2 regions of the Pantoea stewartii genome follow, and region 1 is predicted to be linked to the other one. Evidence: predicted binding sites of a transcription regulator. Region 1 holds the regulator's gene; the other holds the start of a gene.
The links. The regulator CRP, encoded in region 1, controls carbon source genes, mostly activating them, when cyclic AMP is high. The targets are predictions, from matches to a motif close to ATGTGANNNNNNTCACAT.
Positions count from the first base shown of each region.

Region 1 (4,367 bases):
TCGTCATGGCGTTGATGTGCTCAACGATAAACTGGCTGTGCGTGACCCATAAACGCATATCCTGTAAATAGCGTGCGTTAAACCCCGGCTCCTGCATCGCCTGATTTAGTGAGTTAAAGACTGCATTGTGGGCCTGATTAACGTTAACGCGCTGATAGGCGAGTACCTCGGGAGACTGTTCCGGACCAAGCAACATGCGTAACGCGTCCTGGAAAGCCTCAAGCACATCATGTGCGTTCTGTCGTAGCAGGGCACTTTGCCATTGCGGCCAAAGCCATAACGTTCCGCCAAACGCAATCAGGCAGCCCATCAGGGTATCCAGCAGGCGCGGCAGTAAGAATTGTGCGCCGTTAAGTGACAGAAGTTGCAGGGTATATACCGCGGTGACCGTGAACCCCACCATCGACCAGCCGTAAAACTGGCGGGTAAAGCGATAGCTGATAAAGGTAATCACCAGCATGATGCTCAACACCAGCGGTTCAGGGACATCCAGCCGCAGCGAGGCCGCCGCAATCACCAGCCCGGCAAAGGTGCCCAGCGCACGGTGCTGAATACGCACCCGTGTGGCGCTGTAGTTACTCTGGCTGACAAACATAATGGTCATCAGAATCCAGTAGGGTTTGGGAATTGAAAAGAACAGCGCCAGCCCGCTACCCAGCATCAGCATCACAGAAAAACGTCCGGCCGTGCGCAGGGCAGATGAGCGCAGCGAGAGATAGCTTCTGAGTGCGGGCAGAAGCGGTAAACGGCGCTGGCGATCCGCCATCAAATCACGCTGATAAAGGGGCTTTTGTGTACGCAGTACCCGTGCGATGCGGCTGAAGTGATAAAGGCAAAAATTTCCTACCGGATTGTCCGGGTGCTGACGGGCGATTTTTTCCAGTGCCCCCAGCTGCTTGTCCATATCAAAGCGACTGGACAGTTGGTGGTACAGGATGTTGTCTGCCAGCTCACGTAAACGGGCGGAAATGGTTTTCGCATTCCAGCGAATCACGGCCTCTGCATGGCTTTGTTCTACCAGTTTTTGCACTTCTTCTGGCTGATGCAGGCTGACAGAAATGTGTTCCTGTAAATCCAGTGCGACCTGAAAAGCGCGGGTCAGTCGCTTATGACTGTGATCGCGGCTGGCGGACAGCATATGCATCTGCTGATAACAGGTGTTGATGAGGTCGATTGCTTTTTGTTGCCGCGCCAGCAACGGTGGTAGCGCCTTCTCCGGATCGGTAAGTTGCGTCAACAAGGTGTACTTGGCGTCACAATAGTTCGCCAGTTCGCGGTAAATCAGACTCAGGCTTTCACGCATTGGCTGCTCTTTCCACAGCCAAAACCAGAACCAGTTAAACAGGCCATACCACAGCGTACCGCCGATGTAGAGCAGGGGCGGTACGTAAATGGGCATGCGGCCAATCAGGCTGGTGGTAAATATCGCTGCGATCAGTGTGGCAGGGAGTAACCGTGCGTGCAGTGGGCTGATTTCACCTGTCACGCCCAGCAGCAAAGGCAGGGCGAAAAGAATAAGCGGTAAGGGCACGTCTTTAAACAGAAGCCACTGCATCAGTAAGCTACCCAAGGCAAACAGGCTGCCGCCGACAATCAGGCGTTTAAAGAAGCGTTTGTGGGGTGTATCCAGACCGGCAATATTGCAGCAGGCAGGCACCAATGAGAACAGCAATCCTTTTTGCAGATCGCCAAACAGCCAGCCGAGCGCGACGGGGAGACACAACACCAGTGTCTGGCGCAGGGCATAGTTAACTTCAGGGTGATAAATTATTCTTCGCCACATCGGCTCAACGCAAATAATTCACGGCATAACGTTGCCATTATGCCGTGAAGAATAAAGCTTAGCGCGTGCCGTAAACAACAATTGTTTTGCCGTGTGCGGAGATCAGATTCTGGTCTTCCAGCATCTTCAAAATACGTCCCACGGTTTCACGTGAACATCCCACGATTTGGCCAATTTCCTGACGCGTAATTTTAATTTGCATGCCGTCAGGATGCGTCATGGCGTCCGGCTGTTTCGCCAGGTTGAGCAACGTCTGCGCAATGCGACCGGTGACATCAAGGAACGCGAGGTTGCCCACTTTTTCCGATGTGACCTGCAGACGGCGCGCCATTTGCGAGGAGAGGCGCATGAGGATGTCCGGATTCACCTGAATCAGCTGACGGAATTTTTTGTAGGAAATCTCTGCCACTTCGCACGCGGTTTTCGCACGTACCCAGGCGCTGCGCTCCTGACCTTCTTCGAACAGGCCAAGCTCACCAATAAAGTCGCCCTGATTCAGATAGGACAGAATCATCTCCTTGCCTTCTTCATCCTTAATCAGTACCGCAACGGAACCTTTAACGATGTAGTAAAGCGTTTCCGCCTTTTCACCTTGATGAATGAGCGTACTTTTGGATGGATACTTGTGAATATGGCAATGGGACAGGAACCATTCAAGTGTAGGGTCTGTTTGCGGTTTGCCGAGAACCATTCGCTATTATCCTCTGTTGTAATCGTGCCCAAAATACAGGGCTCTGTTTCCCTGCCAGGCGATGTAAGCGTTAAGCGTCTTTCCATTCAGGAAATTATTCGGGCTGCATTCGGCGCAGTGCGCATCATTCTTCCCGGCTTCGTCTTCGGATGACGAAAAATATTTTCAGCTCTGTTTGTAGCACAGCTTACGTCGACTGTCTTGTGTTGTCTCGCTTCAGCAAGATGGCGTTTTCTCTGGATTGCTGTTTCCCAGGCAAAAGCGTACGCTGAGCCAAAACAGGGTATTCTGAGGTCAAAATTATGCAGGCACGCGTCAAATGGGTTGAAGGGTTAACATTCCTGGGGGAATCATCGTCCGGCCATCAGATACTGATGGATGGCAATTCTGGCGATAAAGCGCCGAGCCCTATGGAGATGGTGCTGATGGCGGCGGGGGGATGCAGCGCCATTGACGTTGTGTCAATTTTGCAAAAAGGCCGCAACGATGTGGTTGATTGCGAAGTGAAACTATCCTCTGAACGTCGGGAAGAAGCCCCCCGCATCTTTACCCATATCAATCTGCATTTTATCGTCAGCGGCAACGCACTTTCGGATAAAGCCGTGGCACGCGCTGTCGATCTGTCAGCGGAAAAATATTGCTCTGTCGCCATCATGTTAGGCAAAGGCGTCAACATTACCCACAGCTACGAAGTGATCGCGCTGTAATCTCACAGAGGCCAGGCTGGCCTCTGTGGTTATTCAATCCGTTTCCCTTCCATGAGCCGTTTTACTAACGGCGCCATAATTAACTCCATCGCCAGTCCCATTTTGCCGCCGGGTACCACCAGCGTGTTGATATTGGAAATAAACGATCCCTGCAGCATGGCCAGCAGATAGGGAAAATCAATGTCTTCCAGCCCCTGAAAGTGGATAACCACAAAGCTTTCATCCAGCGAAGGGATGGTGCGCGCGGCAAAGGGATTAGAGGTATCCACCGTGGGGACGCGCTGAAAGTTAATATGGGTTCGTGAAAACTGCGGCGTAATGAAATTGATGTAATCTTCCATGGAACGCACTACCGAATCCATCACCGCTTCGCGTGAATGGCCACGCTCGCTGGTATCGCGCACCAGTTTCTGAATCCACTCCAGGTTGACGATGGGCACGACGCCGACCAGCAAATCGACTTTTTCCGCCACATTGTGTTGTGCAGTCACCACGCCGCCGTGCAAGCCTTCATAAAACAGCACATCCGTATCCGGTGGTAACGGTTGCCAGGGCGTGAAGGTGCCGGGAACCTGATTCCAGGGAACGGCTTCATCATAGGTGTGCAGATACTTACGCGACTGACCCTTACCGTGTTCGCCGTATTCGATGAACGTTTGCTCCAGCAGGCCAAAATCATTCGCCTCCGGGCCAAAGTAGCTGATATGTCGCCCCAGATCGCGCGCTTTTCGGATAGCCATGTCCATTTCGGGTCGGGTAAAGCGGTGAAAACTGTCCCCTTCCAGTTCGGCAGCGTGCAAACCGAGTTGCTGAAAAATTTTACGGAACGCCAGGCTGGTGGTGGTGGTTCCCGCTCCGCTGGAGCCCGTTACCGCGATAATCGGATGGCGTGCAGACATAGTTGAAGTCCCTGTGACGTCGGGCGATGAGCATTGTTAGCACGATTTTCCGTTCGTTGCATCAGCCACGAAACTCGCTTTTGCGCATGATGTTGACCGACTCGTGCAGTTCCGACCATACCAGAACGACCTCGCCTTGCTCAAGCTGACGACGCACATCGGCGACTTTTTCCGTCAGGCTGAGCTCCTGCTCGCCGTAATCCGTGCCTTCACGCAAAACAAACGCTTCGATAAGATTTTCAAGGGTTTCGGGAGAAACCTGTTCCCAGGGAATAATCACAGAATCA
Region 1 covers NZ_CP049115.1:2,472,585-2,476,951, reverse strand. The annotation lists gene G5574_RS11855 (YccS/YhfK family putative transporter) at 1-1,783, opposite strand, end outside; gene crp (cAMP-activated global transcriptional regulator CRP) at 1,842-2,474, opposite strand; gene G5574_RS11845 (OsmC family protein) at 2,777-3,181, shown strand; gene G5574_RS11840 (phosphoribulokinase) at 3,211-4,080, opposite strand; gene G5574_RS11835 (YheU family protein) at 4,142-4,360, opposite strand; gene G5574_RS11830 (hydrolase) at 4,365-4,367, opposite strand, start outside.

Region 2 (4,367 bases), 2.1 Mb from region 1:
AAATTATAAAGTTTCATGCACGTTTTCCTCACGGGATGAAGTGGATTTTCCGTTAACAAACCAGGCGATAGCGGTAACAAAGGCGACGAATACGGCGACGAACAACCAGTTATTCTGGAAAGCATGTCCCAAAACCAGGCCGGTACTGATGACGTCGGAATCGCTGAAGGTCACGCCGGTAAAGCCATAACTTTCCAGCATCGGCACCAGAATGGCCGGCAGGAAGGTAATGAATAAGCCGTGCACGAAGCCCCCGATCATCGCTCCGCGCCGGCCCCCCAACGCATTACCAAACACGCCTGCCGTGCCGCCTGCAAAGAAGTTGGTGAGCAGACCCGGCAGAATCATTGCCAGACCAAACATCGGGAACACCAGCATGCCGACCACGGAGCCGAGCGTGGTCGCCAGGAAACCGACAATGACTGCGTTAGGCGCATAAGGAAACATGACCGGGCAGTCGAGTGCAGGCTTCGCATCCGGCACCAGCCGCATGGCAATGCCACGGAATGCCGGAACCAGTTCATTCAGCAGCAGTCGCACACCGCTGTAGAGGACAAACACGCCCGCGACAAACTGAATGGACTGCATAAAGGCATACATCAGGTAGTTGGTGCCGCTGCTGTACTGCGCAATAAAGGCGGGACCGGCTGCCAGCGCAGGGATCAGGTACATTGGCACCATCACCACCGCCATTGACAGGTAGGTGTCCTGTAAAAATTTGAAGTTGTCCGGTAACTTCAGATCCTCCGTCGAACGTGACCCTTTACCGACCACCTTCGCCACGGCCGCCGTCAGCAGATAGCCGATGGTACAGAAGTGGCCCAGGGCAACATCGTCCGAATCGGTAATACGCCGTACCACCGGCTGGGCCAGCGCGGGCATCACGACAGCCATAATGCCACCAAAAATCCCGCCGGTCAGAATCAGCGGTAAGCCGGTTAAGCCTGCTTTATAGCCGATGACCGCACCAATCGTGGCCATCCATAACAACGCCTGTCCGGTCAGGAAGATGTATTTAAACGGCGTCAGGCGGGCAATGATGATATTGACGATAAAGATCACCAGCAGCGTCATGGCCACTTCGGAGCCCAGTTCACGGTTGGCCAGCCCGGCGATGGCAGCCACATCAGTGATGTAGCCCTGCATGCCAAAGCCGTGGGTGAAGATACTGTTCAGGAAGGTCAGTGCGCCGACAATAATATTGATGCCCGCCATCATAATTAAGAAGCCGAGCAGGGTTTTAAATGTCCCTTCCATCACTTTTCCCGCAGATTTCTTTTGCAGCACCAGCCCAATCAGCGCAATAAAAGCGATAAGAATGGATGCCTGTCCCAGTAAATCTTTAACCAGAAAATTGATTACACTATTCATGATTAGCAACCTTCATATTACGTTCTTTTAAGAAAGCCACGATCTTTTGCTCAATTTCGGCTTTATCGGTAAGTTTATTTAATATAATGACCCGTTTAATCTGTTCTGGTGTGGCGTCAGCATTTAAAACATCCGCAAACGCTTTTTGCGTCAGAATCATGTCGGATTTAAATGCATTAGCTTCTGAAATTGTGGTGTGATCGATATCGGCTTCAATTTCCAGTTTTTTTAAAACGGCTTTCGCACTCATTTCGATGGCGAAACTTGAACCCAGACCACAACCACAAACACATAAAATTTTCAGCATGTTTTCTCCTCACACTATTTGCAGTTGTTTAGCGAGTTTATAATGGTGCCCTTCTGTATCGACCAGGCGTTTTTTCATGCTTATTAAGTCAATCGGAATAGGCTTATTGCTGCCGTTAATAATGACGGCTTTATTGCGCATTCCGGATTGAATACAACGAACCACTTCACTTGCCATAATGGTGCCCTGATAAATTTCCTCACAGGTGGGATCGCCATTACGCAGTCCATAACCGACAATCGTTTTGCGAATGCGCACACCGATCAACGGTTCAAGTTGCTTAATTAAGGTATCGATTGCGCCCTGAAAGCCCGGTGAATATTCACGTGTATAACCCTCAGAGCACAGGATAATGACGCTGTTCTGTTCACTGAGGCGCTGAGTGATGCGCCCGGCCAGCGTCGCCGTCGGAATCTGACACTCGGGGATTAACGCAAAATCCGCATTCGATTTTATTGCCGATTGCAGCGTCAGTTCACCGCAGTAACCGCCGAGCAACTCGACCATAAATACCCGGCCGGTTAATGCGCGCCCCGTATTCCGCAGTTTTGCCACCTCTTTAAGTACCTGCTCACAGGCAGTGGAAAAGCCCACGGTGTAATCACTGCCGAAGACATCGTTATCAATCGTCATACCGATGCCAAAACAGTTCACACCGAATTCGCTCAGCGTATGTAAAAATTGCAATGAGCCATCTCCGCCGGCCATAATTAATACATCAATACGCAATGCCTTAAGCTGTCGGGTAATGGTTTCGTATTCACTGCGAATTAATTTTCGCGTGGTCCTTCCCGACTGCATAACCGGAATCGAGGTAACAGAGAAATCCACTAAATCGCGTTGTGCAATTTCCTGACAGACATTATCGAGAAGTCCCGGAATACCGCCGTTAAATAACACCATTTCCGCCTGCGTCATTCTCGCAATCTGAAAAATAAAATTATTTATGCCGGTAACATCGCCGCCGCTGATTACCATCCCGATTCTCATTCTCCATTCCTCTCTGGCTCAATGCGTCTGCGGGCTATTGTTTCGGGATACAAGCCTTATATTTGCAAGTGAGATCACAAAAACGAGAGTATTTTGCCGGGTGGATAGATTGACAGCGGGGTTAAAACAGGTGTTTATGTGAATTAAATCACAATTAATAAGCGCGCCCGGTCTGTGAGCTTCGGTTGATAAAACAACGGGTTAAATATCATCAGGCGAAGAGAAACCGTTATTTCTGGCGCGTGTCCGGATAACAAAAAAACCGCGATGCAGATTTGTGATTTTCGCCTCACTTTTCACTGTGATGCTGACGGGTTATTTTGGCGGTCAGCACAGATACCGGTTATTTCGGCAGCGAAAAAGGATTCATCTTGTCCGGTTAAGCGTTCACCGGGTTTTCTTACACGCGCGGCACGATGATGAACGTTTGCGCAAAGCGAGCTGTGTTGTACCGGTGACGTTGGGTGAAGCGGGCATAAAAAAACCCGGCAACGGATGTGCCGGGCGGGAAAACATGCTGAAAGCGTTATTTTGCGTACGCTTCAGTGGAGATGGTCAGTTTGACATCGTCGCTGACCGCAGGCACGTATTTATCCAGTTTGAAGTCAGAACGCTTGATGGTGCCGGTCGCATCAAAACCAATCGCCTGCTTTTTCACCATCGGATGCTCACCCTGCTTGTTCAGCGTGGCGTGCAGCGTAACCGGTTTGGTGATGCCTTTCAGCGTCAGATTACCTTCTACGTCAAATTTGTTATCGCCTTTAGCAATGACTTTGGTGCTGCGGAAGGTCGCGCTCGGGTATTTGGCGACGTCAAAATAGTCGGCGCCTTTAAATTCTTTCGTCAGTGCAGGCACATGGCTGTCAATTTTGGTGACAGGCAAGGTCACGTCAACACGCGACTGCTCGGGTTTGCTGCTGTCGAACACCAGTGACCCCGTGGCATCCGGAATATCGGCGGTAGGATGCGAGAAGCCGAAGTGTTCCCAGCTCATAACGACCGACGTATGCTGTGGGTCCAGCTGGTAGTGCATTGTCTCAGCCTGAGAAACCGGGATATACAGCGCGGCAACTGCGATCAGTGGCAGTGTAAAACGTTTAACATCTTTCACTTTTCATTCCTTTTTTTATGGCGTCACATTGAGTCTGGTGCAAAGCGGCAGGAATAAAAAGTGAAGAGATTTGGCGTAAACAATCAAAATCATTCAACAATATCGACGAGTAATTATTCTACTGCTTATCGTCTGTTCGTAAGATGCGCCACGCTGATTTCTGGCTGCATAACTGGTGATGCAGCTGCGTTAACTGCTGAGTGCTGAGGGCAGCAATATCCTGTGACGTCAGTGTGGGCAGTCCGTTAGCCTGACGCAGCGCCTCGACGGTGGGTTCTTCCTGCGCTGCAGCTAACTGTGTTTTCACCCCGTCGAGATCGGCCGCGTCTGTCACGGACGTCATCTGCTGCAGGAAATCGTCGCAATACTGAATCAGCGTTGTGGCAGACAGGGTCGGTGACTGAAGCGCAAAAAGAATACCGTCGATATCCACACAACGCTGGTAACGGCAGCTGACGACATAACCGATGGGGTGTTCAACACGGTAGCGCTGATAAAATCGCGGCGCGTAAAGCAGCGCCAGCGCGCGCAGTGCGGCCAGCTGTTGAGGATCGGCCAGTGGTATGAACAGCAGAATGGCGCTGTCGT
Region 2 covers NZ_CP049115.1:333,790-338,156, reverse strand. The annotation lists gene G5574_RS01530 (class II fructose-bisphosphate aldolase) at 1-17, opposite strand, end outside; gene G5574_RS01525 (PTS sugar transporter subunit IIC) at 4-1,371, opposite strand; gene G5574_RS01520 (PTS sugar transporter subunit IIB) at 1,364-1,678, opposite strand; gene G5574_RS01515 (6-phosphofructokinase) at 1,688-2,668, opposite strand; gene G5574_RS01510 (YceI family protein) at 3,195-3,779, opposite strand; gene pqqF (pyrroloquinoline quinone biosynthesis protein PqqF) at 3,898-4,367, opposite strand, start outside.
Region 2: G5574_RS01515 (6-phosphofructokinase) is a predicted target of CRP. The motif match lies at 2,805-2,822, and genes of this name have one in related genera.